2 regions of the Metabacillus sp. 113a genome follow, and region 1 is predicted to be linked to the other one. Evidence: a T-box and tRNA genes for the amino acid it is inferred to sense, from the RefSeq annotation. Region 1 holds a T-box; the other holds one or more tRNA genes.
The links. The T-box of region 1 lies ahead of leuS (leucine--tRNA ligase). A T-box ahead of a tRNA ligase gene usually reads a tRNA of that ligase, here a tRNA-Leu.

Region 1 (10,828 bases):
TCAATCTTTTCTCCATGAACGGTCACCTCCTGTGTTTCAGAATCTACATGGGTCTTTCCATCCTTAATTACCACTCCGTCTGCAAGAACAGCACCGGTTTTCAGGAGCTGCTTTACCTCTTTCCGGCTGCCATAGCCGATCGTGGAGAGCAATTTATCCATTCTCATGACCATTCACCTCATACTGAAAGGAAAGGCTGTCACGCCTTCCCTTTCTTCCTTCTGTTTAAAAATGAAAAACGCGAGCCAAGGAGCTTTTCCAGCAAATGCGTCTTATGCGCGGTGTAAAGATAAACCGCAGCCCCGCCCCCGACAGTCAAAACAAGCATAAGTGCCGATGAAACTTTGCCCTCTTTAAAATGAATAAAGATCTCAGCGATCGATTGAATCCCCGATACAAACACACTCATGACCACCGTAAGCATAAGGATCAGGATCGTCCTCTTGAAAAACTGCCTGAAATGGAAGTGTGCATGCCTCTTTATCATCGCAAAACCGTAAATGATCGAGACAATGAACCCGAGTGCTGTGGCGATGATTGACCCTTGCGCACCTAACCATACGATGAGCGGATAATTCACCGCTGCCTTAATAATAAGTCCTATTGCAAGGCTGATCACTGCGAGCTTTTGCTTGTTGACCCCCTGCAGGATGGCCGCATTCACTGTAAAGTAGCAAAACAGCAATGCAGACGGAGCCTGCCATTGCAGAAGAAGTGCCGCCTCTGAAGAATATCCGAAAAAGAATTCATAAATTGGACCAGCGAGCACCATCATGCCGGCAGCAGCGGGCATAACCAGAAACATGATAATCTGGAATGCCTGGTTAATCTGGCGGTGTACCTGGCGCATTCCCCCTGTTGAAAATGCCCTTGTTATGGATGGAACTAAAGTCAATCCGAACGCGGTCGCAAGTGAAACTAGAATCATTATTAGGGAGCGCCCTTCAAACTGAACGTGGGAAAAGAGAGCTTTTGCTTCCTCATCAGTCTTTCCGATTTCTCTTAAAGCCCCGTACATCGTTCCTTGATCAATAAGCTGATATAGCGGAATCGCTAAGCCGATAAAAATAAATGGCAAGGAATAGGTGAGAAGCTCTTTAAAAAGCTTTCTCATTTTCACATCTGAGGGCGGTACGGTATTTTCCTGCATGGCTTCAAGGCGGTTTTTATACTTTTGCCAATAAACATACAGAACGAGCAGCCCGCCAACTGCACCCACTGCAGCGGCCAAAGTTGCGTATCCTATCGCTTCTACTAAAGGACCTTCAAATTCGATGTAGACAAGGTATACAGATGCAAGCAGAAAAACGATTCGGAAGAGCTGTTCAACCACCTGTGAAACTGAGGTTGGCGCCATCATCTGATGGCCCTGAAAAAAGCCGCGCAAAAGCGCCATAATTGGCACAACAATAAGGGCCACACTCAGCATTTTTATCACGTATTCCACTTCTGCAATAGAACTGGATGGGGTATCTTCTGAGCTAAGAGACCATGCTGCAAGCTCAGGAGCGAGCAAATACATCGCAGCAAATGAAGCAAGTCCGGTTAAAAGCATGACGATCATTCCATTGCGGAACATTCTCAGGCTTGTCTGATAATCTCCCATCGCATTGTACTTCGCTACAAATTTTGATACAGCCATTGGAAAACCGGCCGTGGCTATACTTAAGAATATAACGTAAGGGGTATAGCCCATCTGATAGAGTGCCGTCCCCAGAGTGCCTACCAATGCTGTAAACGGAATGATATAAATCATACCGAGCAGCCTGGAAATGTATGTACCAAGCGTTAAAATAAACGTGCCTTTTAGCATTTTATCTGACATATCTTTTATCACCGTTCTTGTGAAATTAGGTTCAACTTTATTAGTTTAACATAAGCAGGCATGGAGAGGAAAAAGTTGTGGAATTTAGCAGTTTTTCTTGAATGCAGATTTCGGCTATAATGAATGAAGGTTAAAAAGAAGGTTGTGACACAATGAAGTACGATGTAATTGTAATTGGGGGCGGTCCTTCGGGACTGATGGCAGCCATCTCGGCCGGAAGCAGGGGTGCGCGCGTACTCCTGCTTGATAAAGGGAGCAAGCTTGGACGTAAGCTCGCCATATCAGGCGGAGGCCGCTGCAATGTAACGAACCGCCTTCCCGTTGAAGAAATCATCAAACACATTCCCGGCAACGGCCGATTTTTATACAGTGCCTTTTCTGAGTTCAGCAACGAGGATATCATCTCTTTCTTCGAGGGACTTGGTGTTGGACTAAAGGAAGAAGATCACGGAAGAATGTTTCCGGTTTCCGACAAAGCCCAGTCAGTTGTCGAATCTCTCCTGAACGAGCTGAAAAGACTGAATGTGCAAATCCGTGTGAACGAGCCGGTTAAACGGATTGACTATGAAAACCAGCAGGTTAAAGGCATCACACTTAAAACTGGTGAATGCATTGAAGCAGACGCTGTTGTAGCTGCGGTAGGAGGGAAGAGCGTTCCCCACACAGGCAGCACAGGGGATGGCTATGCATGGGCGGAAGCTGCGGGCCATACCATTACCGACCTTTTCCCGACTGAGGTTCCTGTTACATCCAGCGAACCATTCATAAAAAACAAATCTCTTCAGGGTCTGGCACTGAGAAGTGTGGCACTAAGTGTCCTGAATCCCAAGGGCAAGACCGTAATCACCCACAAAATGGACATGCTCTTTACCCATTTTGGCATCTCCGGTCCTGCTGTACTGCGGTGCAGCCAATATATCGTGAAAACGATGAAGAAATACAACGCTCAATATGTAAGAGTCACCATCGATGCCCTTCCCGGCCGCAAGGAAGAAGAATTGTTCCAGGAATTGATTAAAGCTGGAAAAGAAGAGCCGAGGAAAGCATTAAAGAACCTGTATAAAGGGCTGCTGCCGGAAAGATACTTGCTTTTCCTCCTTGAGCAGCAGGAAATCGATCCAAGTGAGCCTTATTCACAGACCTCCCATGAAAAACTGAGGGGATTCGCAAGATCATGCAAACAATTTGAATTTAAGGTGGACGGCACCCTTCCGCTGGACAAAGCCTTTGTAACCGGAGGAGGAGTTTCTGTTAAAGAAATCCACCCTAAAGAAATGGCTTCAAAATTTATGCCTGGCTTGTACTTTTGCGGGGAAATTCTGGATATTCACGGTTATACCGGTGGATATAATATTACAGCCGCCCTCATTACAGGGAGGCTTGCTGGCGGTAATGCCGCTGAATACGCATTGTCCAAAGAAGAAAACCCGGTTTAACCTAGACCGGGTTTTTTAGAATCATCCTCTCTCACTCCCCTTGAGAATTGAAAAGCAGGCATGCTGCTCTTCAGGACCGGTATAAAACCATGGCCGAAAAACAGTAGACCTGCTCACCTTCTGCATCACATGAAGCAGCGACGGAGAATTTAATATCCACAAGCTGCTCATCATCCAACTCGGCCAGAAAACAGTTGATTTCTTTTTCTAAATCCTTTTCATGCTCTTCATCAAACAGCACAACTTTCATTCAATCAGCACCACCCTAAATCGCAGGCCTCCCCGTATTGCTGCTGCCCGCCGTTTCGTTCATATAATTTATAGATCCGTCCATTCTCGATGACAAATCCTTCAATTAAATCATATTGCTTGCCCTCTTCGTTTATGACAAGCCAGCCGATGGAATTCTTTCCGCAAAACAATTCAATGAGGTCGTCACTAACCTTCGCTGTTACGCGCCTTGTGATATCGAGCCTATGAAAATCCTCCATCGCCCATCCCCTCCTTAACACAATGTATGAGAGCAGGGGTTATTTATGTTAACGCTTTCATAATTGGCGACTGACTCTTTTTTATAAGGAGACGCTGAGTTTCACCAAGTACGTTCTAAAATACAGGAATGCAGGTGGTTATAACATAGGATCGCTGTTTACGTATAGCGGATGGATCGTTCATTTGCTTACCTTTTATCAGCGAAAACAGAAACTTGAGAACATCGTATTCAGCGGACATAGAATCTTAAGGGAATATTGACATTCTTCAGCATGCTCCCTTACTTTTTCTTCTTTTTGGACTGGTCTGCTGCCGCTTTACTTTTACTGACACTCTCAAAGGCAACAAGGATTCGGGCATTTTTTTCGTCGATGGAGACAATTTCTGAAACTTTTCCTATTCGGCCTTTAATTTTTATATCTTCTCCAATGGCTGGAACTCTTTTCACCATCTGGCTCAGTACGATGCTTTTCCCATCAAAAAAATGAACGGTCATCACCATGATATCACCTGTTTCTTATGAAATGGATACAGAGAAAGCATCTCTGCCTCTCATAAAAATTATCGGTTTGCTGCAGTGTTTAGAACGAAATATTTTGGATTTATGTGTATGCAGCAAAAAGACCATGCACCTGTCACGATGCATGGTCTTTTACCGGTTATTGCTTCGGTACGGTCTCGCCCTTCCATTCTAGCATTCCGCCTGTCATATTGACGACTTTGTAGCCCTGCTCCTGAAGATAGGCCGCCACATTTTCGCTGCGGCGTCCTGAGCGGCAAATAAAGATGTACTCTTTATCCTTATCCAGTTCGCCGGCTCTTGCAGGAATGTCACCCATTTTTATATGTTTTGCTTTTGAGATCATCCCTTCTTCGACTTCTTCATCTTCGCGTACATCAACAAGCTCAATATTCTCTCCATTTTTAAGCTTTTGCTCTACTTCTTCTGCTGAAATTTCTTTAATCATCGTTTAATCAGCTCCCTGTTTTCATCATACTTTTATTATATCAGGCGGGCAGGCGGGTTGCGAATCGCAGGATTATGCAGGAATCCTGCAGGTTACTGGTGAATAGACGTTCTATACAGGAGGGGATGATGTGAGAGAAATAGACAAACGAAACCGTTTGGATAAAAAGCCCTTCAGCTTTCAGATTGCAAAAAATCAGTCAGTTTTTCTATTGTACAAAGGAAAGCAGGTGAAAATAGTAAAGGACGGAGAGGCGGAGAAGTTTTTAGCAAGAATAAATCTAGCTAAGGATGAGCATGAGATTCAGCTGATTCTGGCAAAAGCTACAGGTAACTTTAAACGGGGAAACGAACGCAGGCAATAATATCTATAGTAAAAAAAGCTTGCAGAAGTATCTCTGCAAGCTTCTATCAGGTTATTCAGTTCGCCACAATATTAATCAACTTCCCAGGAACTGCAATCACTTTGCGGATGGTTTTCCCATCAAGCTGTTCTTTCACTTTCTCATCTTGAAGCGCAATCTGTTCCATCTCTTCTTTTGAGGCTTCGGCCGGAACAAGAAGTTTTGCTTTTACCTTGCCGTTAAATTGAACGACTACTTCCACTTCATCTTCCACAAGCTTGGACTCATCATACTGCGGCCATTTTTCGTAGGCAATGGTATCAGAGTGACCAAGTTTTTCCCAAAGCTCTTCTGCAAGGTGGGGAGCGATTGGAGAAAGAAGCTTTACAAAGCCCTCCATGTATTCTTTAGGAAGCTCCGTCGCTTTATATGCTTCGTTAATGAACACCATCAGCTGGGAAATCGCGGTGTTGAAGCGCAGCCCTTCGATGTTCTCAGTTACTTTCTTCACAGTTTCATGGTAGACCTTCTCTAAAGACGGATTTCCGCTGTTTGTAACCTTCGAAGTCAAGTTTCCGTCATCTTCAATCAGCAATCTCCATACGCGGTCAAGGAAGCGTCTTGCTCCATCCAGCCCTTTTTCAGACCAGGCGATGGAAGCTTCAAGCGGTCCCATGAACATTTCGTAAAGACGAAGCGTATCAGCACCATGGCTTTCCACAACTTCATCCGGATTCACAACGTTGCCCTTTGATTTACTCATTTTTTCATTATTTTCACCAAGGATCATTCCTTGGTTAAACAGCTTTTGAAACGGCTCTTTCGTTGGAACCACGCCGATATCATAAAGAAACTTGTGCCAGAAACGTGCGTATAGAAGGTGGAGCACCGCATGCTCGGCCCCTCCGATGTACGTATCAACCGGCAGCCATTGTTTGATTTTTTCCGGATCCGCTAAATGGTTTTCGTTCGCTGGATCGATGTAGCGCAGGTAATACCAGCAGCTTCCCGCCCATTGCGGCATCGTGTTCGTTTCTCTGCGTCCTTTTTTGCCCGTTTCAGGATCTGTTACATTCACCCATTCTGAAATATTGGCAAGCGGCGATTCACCCGTACCGGATGGTTTGATTTCTGTCGTTTTCGGAAGGACAAGCGGAAGCTGATCTTCAGGAACTGCAGACATGGTGCCGTCCTCCCAATGAATGATTGGAATCGGCTCACCCCAGTAGCGCTGGCGGCTGAATAGCCAGTCACGCAGGCGGTACGTTACCTTCTTTTCGCCTTTGCTGTTTTCTTCCAGCCGTTCAATCATTTTTTGAATCGCTTCTTCTTTTCCTAATCCGTTCAGGAATTCCGAGTTTACGTGCTCTCCGTCACCGGAGTAAGCCTCTTTCGATACATCGCCGCCTTGAACGACTTCTTTAATCGGAAGCTCGAATTTCACAGCGAATTCATAATCGCGTTCATCATGGGCAGGCACCGCCATAATCGCCCCGGTACCGTAGCTGATTAGGACGTAATCTGCCACCCAGATCGGCATTTTTTCGCCGCTCACAGGGTTAATGGCATATGCACCCGTGAAGACACCGGTTTTATCCTTTGCGAGATCTGTTCTTTCCAGGTCAGACTTGGATTTCACTTGATTGATATAAGCATCTGCCGCTTCTTTTTGATCCGCTGATACAATCTTGCTCACCAGCTCATGCTCAGGAGCAATCACCGCATACGTTGCACCGAAAAGAGTGTCCGGTCTTGTCGTGAAAACGGTGAAGCTCTCCTCGTGTCCATCTACTTCAAAATGAACGTGAGCTCCCTCTGAACGGCCAATCCAGTTGCGCTGCATTTCTTTAATGCTTTCCGGCCAGTCTACTTCATCCAAATCTTCTATCAGACGATCTGCATAGGCTGTAATTTTCAGCATCCATTGCTTCATCGGACGGCGTTCGACCGCATGTCCGCCCCGCTCGCTTTTCCCGTCAATGACCTCTTCATTGGCAAGAACGGTTCCAAGTGCCGGACACCAGTTCACGGCTACCTCATCAATATAGGCTAAGCCTTTTTCATAAAGCTTGAGGAAAATCCATTGTGTCCATTTATAGTAGTGAGGATCGGTTGTGTTGACCTCGCGATCCCAGTCATAAGAAAAGCCAAGTGCCTGAATTTGGCGCCTGAAATTGTTAATGTTCTTTTCCGTAAATTCTGCCGGGTCATTTCCTGTATCCAGGGCAAACTGCTCAGCAGGAAGTCCGAATGCATCCCATCCCATCGGATGAAGCACATTGTATCCCTGCATCCGTTTCATCCGGGAAAGAATGTCTGTCGCTGTAAATCCTTCCGGGTGCCCGACATGAAGACCTGCTCCTGACGGATACGGAAACATATCAAGCGCATAAAATTTAGGGCGGTTCGGTTCCTCACCTGTTTTAAATGTCTTGCTGGCAAGCCAATGCTTCTGCCATTTCTGTTCGATTTTCTTATGACTGAAACTCATAAACATCCTCCTTGTTTTCGCTGAACGGACATCGAGTACGCGGCCGTGAAATATAAAAAAAGCTCCGTCCCTGTAAAAAGGGACGAGAGCTTTCTCCCGCGGTACCACCCAAATTAGTGTACACAAACTACACTCGCTTGACATTCGTAACGTGAATGCACGGCAGACACTACTGTTTTCTTTCGCATCTGCAAACTCAAAGGCGAGTTCATGAACATTTGCTGCTGACTTGCACCTTCCGTCAGCTCTCTATGGTGCATCCTGTTCACTACTGCTCCTTATCACCGTTCGACTATTTTCTTCTAAAACCATTTTATAAAAAATTTGAGGGATATGCAAGCTGGTTGCAGCGATTTAGGGAAAGCTTCAATGAGGCACTTCTTATGGTAGAGGCGGCTTGTGACTTGGACATTTTTTGGAAGAGGGAACTTCAGGCTGGTCTTGCTGGGTGGAGAAGGTAAAGCTTCGCAGGACAGCTTCACCGCTGTAGCCGGCGATAATCGATAACAGAATGAGCTGCAGTGACGATTGAGGCTCTGAAGAGATGACGAGCATAATCGCTGCAATGGTTCCGATCACAAGGTCTTCATAAAAACCAAGGTAAATAAACCGTTTCGTCATTCTCGGTTTTTCCAGTCGCCCCCTTTTATTCATGTGGCTTACAATCCCCATTAAACCTCCGATGATACTGGCTACCAAAATTTGAGCTGTCATCACACCACCGATCCTTCTTTTTTATTCTGGCAAAGCAGATAAATAAAAAATACAGATTGGCAGTCCCACGGGGATGGGTAAGGCTTTTTATTTTTATTATATATAACCGGTGGACAAGCCGCCTGATTATTTAGAATTATTTTCCATAAATGCCAAACGAACCAATTTCCCAAAGAAAAAGCCTGAGATGGCATAATCTCAGGCTTTTTATCCTTCTGCTGTTTTGGAGGATAATTCTTCCTCCACCGGTAAGTTGATTGAGCGGTCGTAGAATAGTGTCAGGAAGAAACTGACAAACAGCAAACCGATCAGAACGGCAAACATCATGGACATGTTGAACGCATCCACCAGGAATCCTCCCAGTAAGGGACCAATCATTCTCCCTGCAGTTGCCATACTGTTTACAAACCCCTGATAAAAGCCTTCTCTCCCCTTTGGAGCCAGCTGATTGGCAATTGTGGGAACAGCAGGCCAAACCAGCATTTCACCGATGGTCAAAATGACCATCGCTGTTAAAAACCCGGTGAATTCTCCGGCAGCTGCCGCTATGGCAAATGAAAACATAAAGATTCCCATTCCAATGAGCATTTGCGCTTTCAGTGATTTGGCAAAACGTTTAACGAATGCCGAAATGAACGGCTGTCCCAGCACAATCATCAATCCGTTGACCGTCCACAGCAGACTGTATTGCTTCAGGTCAATATTCAGCGTTTGCGTATGTGCAGCAATGGTGGACTGCCATTGAACATACGCGACCCAGCATAGGAGGTATCCTCCTGACAAAACCGACAAGGCTGCAAATTTCGTCCGGTCTTTTTTTTGAGGCTTCTTTGACACAATGGCTGAAGGATGAACGGTTTCGCCTTGAATATTTCGGTAGCCGAGAAATGCCACGAAAAAAAAGACAGCATACAGTAGACCGTTCGCCATGAAAATCCACTGAAACGAAATCGATGCAACCAGCCCACCTAAAGCGGAACCGATGGCTACCCCGGCGTTTTGTGCTACATAAATCGCGTTGAATGACTTTCTTCCGCCTTCAGGCCAGACACTTCCTGCCATAGCATACGTAGCCGGAAATACAATCCCTGATCCAAAACCGACAATCGTAAGCAGGATCACATAGTAAGGCCATCCATGGAAAAACACCATCAGAAGCAATGCAGCGAGCGTGATGGTAATTCCAAGAAGAATCGAACGGTATCCTCCAATCTTGTCAAAAAGGACGCCCCCAGCCAAATTCCCAATTACACTTGCTCCGGCATTCAGCATGAGCACCAGCCCTGCAACCGTCAGCGATTTCCCTAATTCATCGTGAATATATATGGTGTTAAGAGGCCATAAAAAAGAAGCCCCGGTTACATTAATGATCATCCCAATAATGAGAAGCCATAGGGAACGCGGCATACGAACCCCTCCTTTTACACTGACTTTCGTTCCACTAGAGTAGTTTATGGAATTTCACGATGTTTTTCAACTGCAGAATACTGGTTTTACAAATAGATAATAGTTCTGACAATTGTTTTCGCTTCAAAGCATTATGGCTTGGGATGAATGACAGCTTGGAATACAAAGAGATTACACAATACCCTACTCCTTTATTCCAAGAAAAAGAGGCTGGGACAAAAGTATTTTAGCTAAAGGTAAACCCGAACTATTAGATGAGATTTTTACAAAATCTTTCGTCTAAAAGTTCGGGTCTTTATTTGTTGTTAATAGATTTGTGGAACTTACACATATTCTTTAAAAACTAGTGGAATGGAGCGGAGGACACTCGACTCCTACGGGAAATAGAGGAAAGGCTGAGACCCCGCAGGCGAAGCCGAGGAGGCTCAGCTTCCTCCCCGTGGAAAGCGAGTGGCCGTAGCGCAATGAAACGATCTTGTTTTTATTGCTGACGAATTAAAAAATACCAGCATAATATTCGTCTTTAAGCATGGTTAATTTAGTTATGTCCCATCCTCATTACACCTTATATCTCTCTCCTCAATGCGGATAGAACATCAATGTTAGTCGCCTTAACAGCTGGACGAAGGCCTGATAGAATGGCTACTCCGATGCTGATGGCAGATGCGATCAGGACAAGCGAAAGCGGAATGTAGGAAATCTGCATTTCCAAAGGAGCTCCCCCGCCAGCAGTTGATTGAAGAATCATTGGAACAATCTGATTAGCTGCCCAGCCTATGCCGTAGGAAATCACGACACCGATGATAGAGCCTGCTACTCCAATCCAGGCACTCTCCATTAAAAACAGCCTTCTAATCATCTTCGGCTGCGCTCCGATTGCTTTCATAATTCCAATCTGCTGTGTCCGTTCCGTTACGGCCATCGTCATCGTGTTGAAAATTCCGATGGAAGCAATGAGAACCGCTATGGTACCAACAAAAATCAATCCGATCTTAAAGGCATTGAAAAATAAATTCATGCTTTCAAGCTCTTCCGTAATGGAGTAAACAAGGTAGCCTTTTTCTTTTAATGCCTTTGTAAGGCCGTCTACTTGATCAATGGAAGAGGCATAAGCCATCACATTCGAATACGTTATTTCATTCGGGTCGAATT
Region 2 (10,828 bases), on a different contig from region 1:
GAATGAATAAAATGGGATTCTATATCATGATCATGTCATTCATACTTGGCCTATTCTTTACCATTCTTGGTGTTTCTCGCAGGAAACGTACCTTTTTATACAGGTTTTTCATAGTGCTGGGAGTAATTCTGATTCTATTTGCTGTTTATCTAGCAAGGCCTCATTAAGAATCATAGTCATATCTAGGTCTTAAATGAGTTATATTTGGTATCTGAGTATGAATTTGCTTCTGCACCATCCTTTAAATGTTTTCTATTATAGAAACTGACCTTTTTAACACAAACTGCTCATATCTATTGTTCTATTTATATTTTTTATATAAATAAAGCCCATCTTCATTTTTGAAGATGGGCTTTATTAAAAAAACAATTCTTACTTCTAACTTATTTACTGGGCTTTATGGTGCGCCTGAGTTGTCCGCAGACAAAAGAGGTGTTCATGCAAAACAGCTCTTACTCCACCGTCACACTCTTCGCAAGGTTACGCGGCTTATCCACGTCACAGCCTCTATGCAGTGCTGCATAGTAAGCGATCAGCTGAAGCGGGATTACGGATGCAAGCGGTGATAGGGCTTCGTGTACTTCCGGAAGGACGAAACGGTCGTCTTCCTGGTCCAGTCCTTTTGCAGAGATGATGCAAGGGTTCGCTCCACGGGCAGCTACTTCCTTCACGTTACCGCGAATGCTCAGGTTTACGTGCTCCTGTGTAGCAAGCGCGATGACCGGTGTGCCTTGCTCGATCAGGGCGATCGTACCGTGTTTAAGCTCTCCTCCGGCAAAGCCTTCTGCCTGGATGTAGGAGATTTCTTTCAGCTTCAATGCGCCTTCAAGACCTACGTAGTAGTCAACCGCACGGCCGATGAAGAAGGCGTTGCGTGTTGTGGATAGGTACTCGCGTGCGATGTACTCCATCTCTTCCTTCTGGTCGCAAAGGGCTTCCATTGCATTTGCAGCGATTCCAAGCTCTTTTACAAGGTCCAGCTCGATATCGAGTCCTTTTGCTTCTGCTGTTACAGCAGCTGTGATCGCAAGAACGGCAAGCTGTGCTGTATAGGCTTTTGTTGAGGCTACTGCAATTTCAGGACCTGCGTGAAGAAGCAAGGTGAAGTCTGCTTCACGGGAAAGAGTGGATCCTGGTACGTTTGTGATCGTAAGCGCTTTGTAGCCAAGCTCTTTAATTTGGACAAGCACAGCACGGCTGTCAGCTGTTTCTCCGCTCTGGGAGATAAAAATGAACAGCGGCTTTTCAGACAGCAATGGCATGTTGTACGAGAACTCACTTGCCACGTGAACTTCTACCGGTTTCTTTGCCCATCTTTCAATGAACTGTTTGCCGACAAGACCGGCATGGTAGCTTGTTCCGCAGGCTACGATATAAATGCGGTCTGCTTCGTCGATCGCATCCGAGATGTTCTGATCAATTGTCAGCTTACCGTCTTCATTTTGATATTTTTGAACGATTTTCCGCAATACGAGCGGCTGCTCGTCAGTTTCTTTCAACATGTAGTGAGGGTATGTTCCTTTTTCGATATCGCTTGCATCAATTTCTGCTGTGTATGGAGCACGTTCAACAACTTCTCCAGTCAATGTTTTAATGACTGCCTGCTCGCGGGTCACGATGACCATTTCTTTATCCATAAGCTCAACAAACTGGTTTGTGACTTGAAGCATCGCCATTGCATCAGAAGCAATGACATTAAAGTCTTCTCCAAGACCAACTAGAAGAGGGCTTTTGTTTTTTGCTACATAAATTGTATTTGGATCTTGGTTATCAAGCAATCCGATAGCGTACGATCCTTTTAGAACGGAGAGAGTCTGGCGGAAAGCTTCTTCTACGCCTGCCCCTTTCTCCATCATTTTTTCGATAACCTGGACTACAACCTCTGTGTCTGTTTCACTTTGCAGTTCAACATCCTGAAGGTAATCTTTTTTCAGCTGTACATAGTTTTCAATGACACCGTTGTGAACCAAAGTCAGGCGTGATGATGCACTTTGATGCGGATGAGCGTTAACACGGCTTGGCTCTCCGTGAGTAGCCCAGCGTGTGTGACCGATTCCAACCGGTGCCAATACACCTGCGTCCACGATGGAACGAAGATCGGCAATGCGTCCTTTTTCTTTAAAGACCGTGACGCCTTCTTCTCCGGAAAGCGCGATCCCGGCAGAGTCGTATCCGCGGTATTCAAGCTTTTCCAGGCCTTTTAATAAAATTTCCTTTGAATCATTCTGTCCAATATAACCTACAATTCCACACATAATCGTTTTCCTCCCGCTTTTGCGAAGGGGACAGGAAAGTCTCTTATCATCGGGGACCTTCTGCTGTCCCCTCACACATGTTAGATGTTTTGTTTTAAAGGATTCGATTTGTGTCTCTCTCTTTGTCCAGAAAGTTGCCCTCCTGTTTTAAAGAAAGACTTGCGGCTGCTATCGTACAGCCGGGAGGTATCCGCCGATTCATCGATAAACCTCCTCCTCGTCAACTAAGCGATGGGCCGTCCGTGCTTAGTTCAGGCGCTTTGTCTTGCTCTGCATTCCGCTGCTTCTTATTACCCGGGACAAGAATAGCGAAACACAAGGTTTATATTACAATACATCGGAGAAAACCGTCAATCCTATTATTTCCCTACGGTTTACTCTTTACCCTCCGACCCTTTAGTATATGCGGTTAAAAAGGATCTCGTTAAGGATTGATGCAAGGTGATATTTACCCGGTTTTCATGATTTCCTAACCTGCTTTCAGCAAAAAGAGCATTTTTCCACCTGCTTTTTTTCTTCACAAGTGAAAATCATCACAGCGTGAAAGAATAAAAAAATGCTCAAAATATCACATGAAGAGAAAAGAGAAAAACGGGGCTGACAGTCAGCCCCGTTTTAATGCAAAAGGTATGTACAATTTATTCAATACCCATTTCCGTTTGGACAACTGCCACAATACGGTCCACATACTTGCGGCAAAGCTCTTCTGTTGATGCTTCTGCCATAACGCGCACAAGCGGCTCTGTGCCGGATGGACGAACGAGGATTCTACCGTTCCCGGCCATCTCCTGCTCTACTTCCGTGATGATTGCTTTTACCTTTTCATTGTCTGTTACATGGTACTTGTCCGTCACTTTTACGTTTACAAGCAGCTGAGGGAATTTTGTCATCTCTCCAGCGAGCTCAGAAAGGGTTTTTCCTGTTGCTTTTAAAATGTTAACAAGCTGGATGGCTGTAAGAAGGCCATCTCCTGTTGTGTTGTAATCAAGGAAAATGATGTGGCCGGATTGCTCGCCGCCCAGATTATAATGGTTTTTCTTCATTTCTTCTACTACATACCGGTCGCCTACCGCAGTCTGGATGCTTTGAATTTCTGATGCCTCCAGTCCTTTATAGAAACCGAGGTTGCTCATAACGGTGGATACAACGGTATCCTGATTCAACTGGCCTTGCTCCTTCAAATACTTGGCGCAGATAAACATGATTTGATCGCCGTCTACGATGCTGCCTTTCTCATCAACTGCAATCAGGCGGTCTCCGTCCCCATCAAAGGCAAGTCCGATATCGGCACCTTTTTCAAGAACAAACGCTGCCATTGCTTCAGGGTGGGTGGAACCGACACCTTCATTGATGTTAAGTCCGTTAGGAGACGTTCCCATCGTAGAAACATCCGCCTCAAGGTCAGCAAACAGATGCGTTGCAAGGGAAGAGGTTGCACCATGAGCGCAGTCAAGAGCGACATGAAGGCCTGCAAATTCTTCATCTACGGTTTGTTTAAGGAACTGAAGATATTTTTGGCCGCCTTCAAAGTAATCATTTACCTGACCAAGGTCCGCTCCAACCGGCCGTGGAAGAGAATCAGTCTCCTGGTCCATCAGGCTTTCAATTTCAAGCTCCTGCTCATCTACAAGTTTGAAGCCGTCCGGTCCGAAAAACTTGATTCCGTTGTCCTGAACGGGATTATGAGAGGCAGAAATCATGACACCTGCCTGAGCTCCTAAAGCTTTGGTTAAATAAGAAACACCTGGAGTAGAGATGACGCCTAAGCGCATAACTTCCGCTCCGATGGAAAGAAGACCGGCTACAAGCGCACCCTCCAGCATATGCCCGGATACGCGTGTATCACGGCCGATTAAAACCTTGGGACGCTCTTTATCTTTTGTCAGAACATATCCGCCAAAACGGCCGATTTTAAATGCCAATTCCGGCGTCAGCTCGCTATTGGCCACTCCTCTTACTCCATCTGTTCCAAAATACTTACCCATGTTAGATTCGCTCCTTTTTCTGTTCCTCAAGATTGAAGTGCCGAAATACGAATTGTTGCTTCTTCTTGGGGCAGTGACCATTTCACATCATTCGGTCCCTTAACCTCAACCTTAACTTTCTGTTCACCGTCTTCAAGACCGGATGCATCGACCACCAGCTCAAAGTCACCTGAAGTCACTTTGTTCAGCTGTCTCTCTAAACCCGTTACACTGATATCAAAAGCTTGATTGTCAGGATTCAGGTACTCAACTTGCTTCCCTTCATCAAGGCCAGTTGTTTGAATTGGGACGCCTTCCAGCACCTTCTCTTCTTCTTTATTTACATCTATTTTTACTTGAACCTTCTGCTCAGAAAGTCTGGTAACTCCCTCTGGCAGCGGCAGGCCCAATTCAACCACGTCGTCTTCTTTGATCTGGCTCAAATCCAGCTCCGGCCCGCTTATTTCCTCCAGTGCATCGAGAATATTCTGCGGTCCGTAAGCCGTTACTTCACTGGGGGTTATACTGATTGACCGGATCGATATGCCTTCAGGAGGCTCCCCGGTTTGTTTCAGCTTTACAGGAAGAGTCTTTTTAGGGCTTTCAACCGGCACAGTTACTTCAATGTTTCGCGGAGAGGTCTCCACTGGTAAAATATTTCCTGCTTTATCATACACAATGACCTGCGCCTGCTGAACGACTTCTTTATTTGCACCTTGTAGATTCACTCTTGCCCTTACATACGAAACCTGATCAATAATCGCTTTCGATCCTGTAATCTGAACTTTATTCGGTTTTAGAACCGGCTCCCCCGGCTTATATCCTTCGGCAATTTGTTCCTCATTGATAAAGGAGGCTTCGACTGGAAATTCTTCTGTTTCCTTCTCGTCGATTCTTATATCCGCTGTACCTGGATCAATGGCTACCTTCAGAGAGCTGTCCAGATTTCTGAATTTCAAATCCACTTCATGCTCTCCAGGTTCCAGTCCCGACAAATCCGCATAAACCTCAACGTTTTTCCGCTGCTTGGCAATGGTCACCTGGCTGGTCGGTCCGGTGATGTTCACGGCAACCGTCTCAGGAAGTCCGGAAACGACATAATTTTCATTGTCTGTCTCAGCTTTAACCGGTACATCTTCAATCGCTGCAGAGGACTCATTAGAGGCAGGCTCGTCTTCATCCGTGCCAGGCGGTTTCGGAATAATCTGGCTGCTCTGAGGTTCATTGTTCCTGATTGTGCCACCCTGGTTTGATGTCTCCGGATTGACGGAAAGATAAATCATCAGAGCAAGCAGCAAAGCGATAATCCGCATAAACCAAGTATTGTTCATCAGCTTATCCATTCTTTTTCCCCCTCCATTGCCAGCGGTTTGAGGAATCGGAACGAATCCGGCCTTGGCGGTTTGAGCTGGATGACAGAATGTTTTTCAATGCCTCTTCATCCAGGTTGCGGTGAAGCTCGCCATTTTTCGCAACCGAGATGCTTCCTGTTTCTTCAGAGACAATAATGGTTATGCTGTCTGTAACCTCGCTTATTCCAACTGCAGCCCTGTGTCTCGTTCCGAGTTCTTTTGAAATCAGCGGACTCTCTGACAGCGGCAGATAGCAGGCCGCTGCTGCGATCTGGCTTCCTCTTAAAATGACCGCTCCATCATGGAGCGGTGTGTTAGGGATAAACACATTGATCAGAAGCTCTGATGAAATGGCAGCATTCATAGGGATTCCGGTCTCAATGTAATCGCCCATGCCTGTCTCCCGTTCTAGCGTCATCAGCGCTCCGATTCGGCGCTTTGCCATATAGGAGGTAGCTTTCGTAATGTCATCCGTCAGCTTAACCCGTTCATCCTCTTCCGGCAAAGCACTCTTTGAAAACAGTCTTCCTCTCCCCAGCTGCTCCAGTGCCCTTCTCAGCTCTGGCTGAAAGATCACGATAATTGCGATAAATCCCCATGAAATCGCTTGGTCCATTAACCAGAAGATCGTATTGAGTCCCAGGAAGCCGCTTATCGTTTTGACAAGTAAAATAACGATGATCCCTTTCAAAAGCTGAACGGCTTTTGTTCCTCTAATAACCATAATCAGTTTATATATAACGAACCAAACAAGGAGAATATCTATGGCAGTGCCCAGGTACCTAAGTACAGATATATCTTCAAATGCCATGCCTGTTTCCTCCATCAAGTTCAATTAAAGTTACAGCGCAATTGTCCATTCAGGACGGGAAAAACCGCACCAAAATCCTTGCTCGTCCTCCTGTTTCTGCCGGAGGACATCCGGTGCTGCCGCTAACTACCCCATTATAGCATAATTTTTTTTTAGTAAATAAAGAAACCAAAAGGCCATCATAAAAGATGACCTTTGCATTAGTATATCTGATTTTTCCGCCTATTATCGAACAAGCCGGAAATTTTACTGAAATACATCTACTACTTCTTTTCCGAAGGATTTCATCCTGTACCATAGCCAGTCAAACAATTCATTTACCTCTTTAATATCCCCGGTGACTTCTCCGGCTGCTGCTGTGTATTCCTCTCCATTAATAATCGTCACATTTCCTTCCACTTTCCCATCAATCCGGAGCGTGCCGTTTCGTACGGTAATATCTCCTTTAATGACTTCACCTTCCGGGACGGTCACCGTGCTGTTCTGGACAATTAATTTAGGATCCTTTGTTACGCTGAACTGATGATCACCTGACCATGCCGATATCAGGCTGCCGCTCATCAGAATCATAAAAAGAGATGCTGCTATTAATAAAGGGTGGGCTTTGAACCATCTTTCAGCGCCGACTCTCTTTTTTTCTTTAGGAAGGCTCTCCATCACCCGCGCTGTAAAATTCTTTGGAGTTTCCACATGGGAAGTACTCTGCACGAAAGCCACCGTTTTTTTCAGTTCCTGGAAATGAGTTTGACAGCTGCTGCATACTTTTAGATGGATCCTTAAGTCTCTCTCTTCCTTCCCCCCGATTTCATGGTCGAGGAATTTATGCATTAAAGAAACCATTTGCTCTGAACATGCCATTTTTTCTGCACCCCACTTTATAAATGCCTTAGCTGCTTTCTAAGGGCTTCTCTTCCTCTGTGTATCCTCGTCTTAACTGTGCCGGCAGGAATCTCCAAAATCTCGCTGATTTCAAGAATGGAAAGCTCATCAATGTATTTAAGCACAATGACACTCCGATACTTTTCCGGAAGCTTCAAAATTTCTTTTTGAATCATTTCCTGAAGCTCCAGTGTCTCCACTTCCTCTTCAGGAAGGGCAATATCAGCTGCAACCTGCGAATACATTGTCAGTCCGTCCGTTCCACCAATTTCAGCGTCTAAATAATAATCCGGCTTCTTCTTTCGAATTCGGTCAATAGAGAGATTGGTGGCAATCCGGTACAGCCATGTTGAGAATTTTTTATCCAGATCATACCGGTGAATATTTACATAGGCTCTTATAAATGCTTCCTGCGCAATATCCTCAGCTTCATGCGAATTGCCCAGCATCCGGTAACAAAGGTGATAGATTTTATCCTTATAAATGTCAACAATCTCAGCAAATGCATTTTGATCGCCTTTTATAACCTCTCTTATTCTGTTCTTTACCAAAGTTTCCATCTGTTTTACCCTCTTCTCTACGCGGGTCTGTATGAATACGTTCTAAAGACCAAAAGGTTTCATTTTTTTCACATAAAATTAGTTTAACAAATAATTGGCAATCTGTAGATGAAAAGTTGCAGGAAGAGGCTGTTTAGAGGATTGCATGGAAGGGGAAGATCGAGCTGTCAGAGAAGATTAATTTTTATATCATACTTTATGGGAAACACCCGGAGCAAAACGAAAAGGAAAACTGCCGCTCCTTCTTAAGGGCGGCAGCTGGTTTACAGGAGTTTTTCCCCAAATAATGAACCCATTAGGGCAACAGCAACGGAAGCTGTTTTGTTACGTTCATCAAGAATCGGATTGACCTCTACAAATTCAGCAGATGTAATCAATTCTGATTCAGCCAGCATTTCCATGGCCAGGTGGCTCTCACGGTAGCTGATGCCCCCGATTACCGGTGTACCAACCCCTGGTGCATCATGCGGATCCAAGCCATCAAGATCCAGTGATAAATGAATGCCGTCAGTCCGTTCCTTTAAATAGTCGATCGTTTCTTCCATAACACGTGTCATCCCCATGCGGTCCACTTCATGCATCGTATAAACACGTATTCCTTTTTCTTTGATTAGTTTTCTTTCTCCTTCATCCAAGGAACGCGCCCCGATAATGACTACATTTTCTGGTTTAATTTTAGGAGAAAATCCCGCAATCCCTGTGAGCGCTTCATCCCCAATTCCAAGGCTTGCAGCCAGAGGCATGCCATGAATGTTTCCTGAAGGAGACGTATCCGCTGTATTTAAATCTCCATGAGCGTCATACCAGATAACGCCCAGATTTTGATAATTTTTTGCTAAGCCGGCCAGGGTCCCAATGGCAATGCTATGGTCACCGCCAAGGACCAAAGGAAACGACCCTGCTTTAATTGTTTCATCAACCTTTGATGCTAAAAGCTCACTTGCTTCTGATACCGCTTTCAAATTTTTCAAATTATATAGAGGTTCTTCCAATTCTTTTTCCCGTTTCCCAATGTTGATATCTCCACTGTCTTCGATGATATAGTGAAGGTGCTCAAGCCTTTCCGTAATCCCCGCATAGCGGATCGCGCTCGGACCCATGTCAACACCCCGGCGGGTCTGACCTAAATCCATCGGCACCCCGATAATATTGATTTTCTTTGCAGCCATGTGGTTTCCTCCTTTTCCCTCTGTGCTTCTATTCTACCTAGAAGGAGGCAGGTGACTCAACTCGACAATTTCATGTATAAAAATACAGATAATTCAAACTAAAACTGTAAAAGAAAACACAAAAAAAGCCTTACACCAAGTGGAAGACATTAATGGTTAAAGTATTGGTGGAGCCTAGCGGGATCGAACCGCTGACCTCCTGCGTGCAAGGCAGGCGCTCTCCCAGCTGAGCTAAGGCCCCCTAAGGGTAATGGAGCGGAAGACGGGATTCGAACCCGCGACCCCCACCTTGGCAAGGTGGTGTTCTACCACTGAACTACTTCCGCTAGTTCAAAAGGCAGGTCTCCGGAAAATAAATGCGGGTGAAGGGAGTCGAACCCCCACGCCCGAAGGCGCCAGATCCTAAGTCTGGTGCGTCTGCCAATTCCGCCACACCCGCATACAAAAATAAAAATGGTGAGCCATGAAGGACTCGAACCTTCGACCCTCTGATTAAAAGTCAGATGCTCTACCGACTGAGCTAATGGCTCGGATGGCTGGGCTAGCTGGATTCGAACCAACGCATGACGGAGTCAAAGTCCGTTGCCTTACCGCTTGGCTATAGCCCAATAATTTAGATACTCATCCTATCTTAACATGTCCAAACCATGAGGTTTTAAACCTGTCATGAAGAAAAATGGTGGAGGGGGGCAGATTCGAACTGCCGAACCCTAAGGAGCGGATTTACAGTCCGCCGCGTTTAGCCACTTCGCTACCCCTCCGTATGATTGAAAGACAGTGCCGGCAAGAGGACTTGAACCCCCAACCTACTGATTACAAGTCAGTTGCTCTACCAATTGAGCTACACCGGCGCAAATTAAAAAACAGCAAACAAAATATAGAATGGTGGAGGATGACGGGATCGAACCGCCGACCCTCTGCTTGTAAGGCAGATGCTCTCCCAGCTGAGCTAATCCTCCATATAGTTTCGGCTTGTGATGAGCGGCGCATTGCGTTGTCGCTTTCAGTCGTTCGCATCCTCACGCACTCATGTGCGCTCCGGGGCTCTCTCCTTCGGCTCCTAGCACTGCTTGCTCCTCCCAACCCTCTTACTTTCACTTTGTTGGGTGGTGGTTTCGGCTTGTGATGAGCGGCGCATTGCGTTGTCGTCTTCACTCGTTCACATCCTCATGCACGAATGTGCACTCCGGTGTTCACTCCTACGACTCCTAGCACTGCTTGCTCCTCCCAACCCTCTTACGTTCACTTTGTTGGGTGGTGATTTCGGCTTGCGATGAGCGGCGCATTGCGTTGTCGCTTTCAGTCGTTCGCATCCTCACGCACTCATGTGCGCTCCGGGGCTCTCTCCTTCGGCTCCTAGCACTGCTTGCTCCTCCCAACCCTCTTACTTTCACTTTGTTGGGTGGTGGTTTCGGCTTGTGATGAGCGGCGCATTGCGTTGTCGTCTTCACTCGTTCACATCCTCATGCACGAATGTGCACTCCGGTGTTCACTCCTTCAACTTCCGCATAGCTTGTCCGTATGTAAATGGTGACCCGTACGGGATTCGAACCCGTGTTACCGCCGTGAAAGGGCGGTGTCTTAACCGCTTGACCAACGGGCCGCATACATTAAGTAAGCTTCCAACCGGGCTCGAACCGGTGACCTCTTCCTTACCATGGAAGCACTCTACCTACTGAGCTATGGAAGCATGGCTCCGCAGGCAGGACTCGAACCTGCGACCGATCGGTTAACAGCCGATAGCTCTACCACTGAGCTACTGCGGAACAATATAACCTGGCAACATCCTACTCTCGCAGGGGGAAACCCCCAACTACCATCGGCGCTGAAGAGCTTAA

Region 2: it has a tRNA-Leu gene. The T-box ahead of leuS (leucine--tRNA ligase) is inferred to sense a tRNA for this amino acid. The anticodon was not compared.

What each region holds. Positions count from the first base shown of each region.
Region 1 is NZ_JBNILJ010000003.1:296,005-306,832, forward strand. Features, by position in the region: gene ACQCVE_RS07665 (pseudouridine synthase) at 1-167, opposite strand, end outside; gene ACQCVE_RS07670 (putative polysaccharide biosynthesis protein) at 200-1,825, opposite strand; gene ACQCVE_RS07675 (NAD(P)/FAD-dependent oxidoreductase) at 1,978-3,261, shown strand; gene ACQCVE_RS07680 (sporulation protein Cse60) at 3,332-3,511, opposite strand; gene ACQCVE_RS07685 (DUF2553 family protein) at 3,516-3,752, opposite strand; gene ACQCVE_RS07690 (hypothetical protein) at 4,034-4,249, opposite strand; gene ACQCVE_RS07695 (rhodanese-like domain-containing protein) at 4,413-4,721, opposite strand; gene ACQCVE_RS07700 (hypothetical protein) at 4,852-5,085, shown strand; gene leuS (leucine--tRNA ligase) at 5,141-7,555, opposite strand; T-box leader at 7,631-7,849, opposite strand; gene ACQCVE_RS07710 (DUF4257 domain-containing protein) at 7,937-8,269, opposite strand; gene ACQCVE_RS07715 (MDR family MFS transporter) at 8,477-9,676, opposite strand; gene ACQCVE_RS07720 (ABC transporter permease) at 10,242-10,828, opposite strand, start outside.
Region 2 is NZ_JBNILJ010000029.1:6,081-16,908, forward strand. Features, by position in the region: gene glmS (glutamine--fructose-6-phosphate transaminase (isomerizing)) at 453-2,255, opposite strand; gene glmM (phosphoglucosamine mutase) at 2,894-4,240, opposite strand; gene ACQCVE_RS19410 (CdaR family protein) at 4,267-5,562, opposite strand; gene cdaA (diadenylate cyclase CdaA) at 5,555-6,382, opposite strand; gene ACQCVE_RS19420 (zf-HC2 domain-containing protein) at 6,629-7,240, opposite strand; gene sigW (RNA polymerase sigma factor SigW) at 7,258-7,821, opposite strand; gene rocF (arginase) at 8,085-8,990, opposite strand; tRNA gene ACQCVE_RS19435 (tRNA-Ala) at 9,156-9,231, opposite strand; tRNA gene ACQCVE_RS19440 (tRNA-Gly) at 9,242-9,316, opposite strand; tRNA gene ACQCVE_RS19445 (tRNA-Leu) at 9,348-9,429, opposite strand; tRNA gene ACQCVE_RS19450 (tRNA-Lys) at 9,445-9,520, opposite strand; tRNA gene ACQCVE_RS19455 (tRNA-Gln) at 9,524-9,598, opposite strand; tRNA gene ACQCVE_RS19460 (tRNA-Tyr) at 9,668-9,751, opposite strand; tRNA gene ACQCVE_RS19465 (tRNA-Thr) at 9,769-9,841, opposite strand; tRNA gene ACQCVE_RS19470 (tRNA-Val) at 9,874-9,949, opposite strand; tRNA gene ACQCVE_RS19475 (tRNA-Glu) at 10,519-10,593, opposite strand; tRNA gene ACQCVE_RS19480 (tRNA-Thr) at 10,608-10,680, opposite strand; tRNA gene ACQCVE_RS19485 (tRNA-Asn) at 10,682-10,756, opposite strand; rRNA gene rrf (5S ribosomal RNA) at 10,765-10,828, opposite strand, start outside.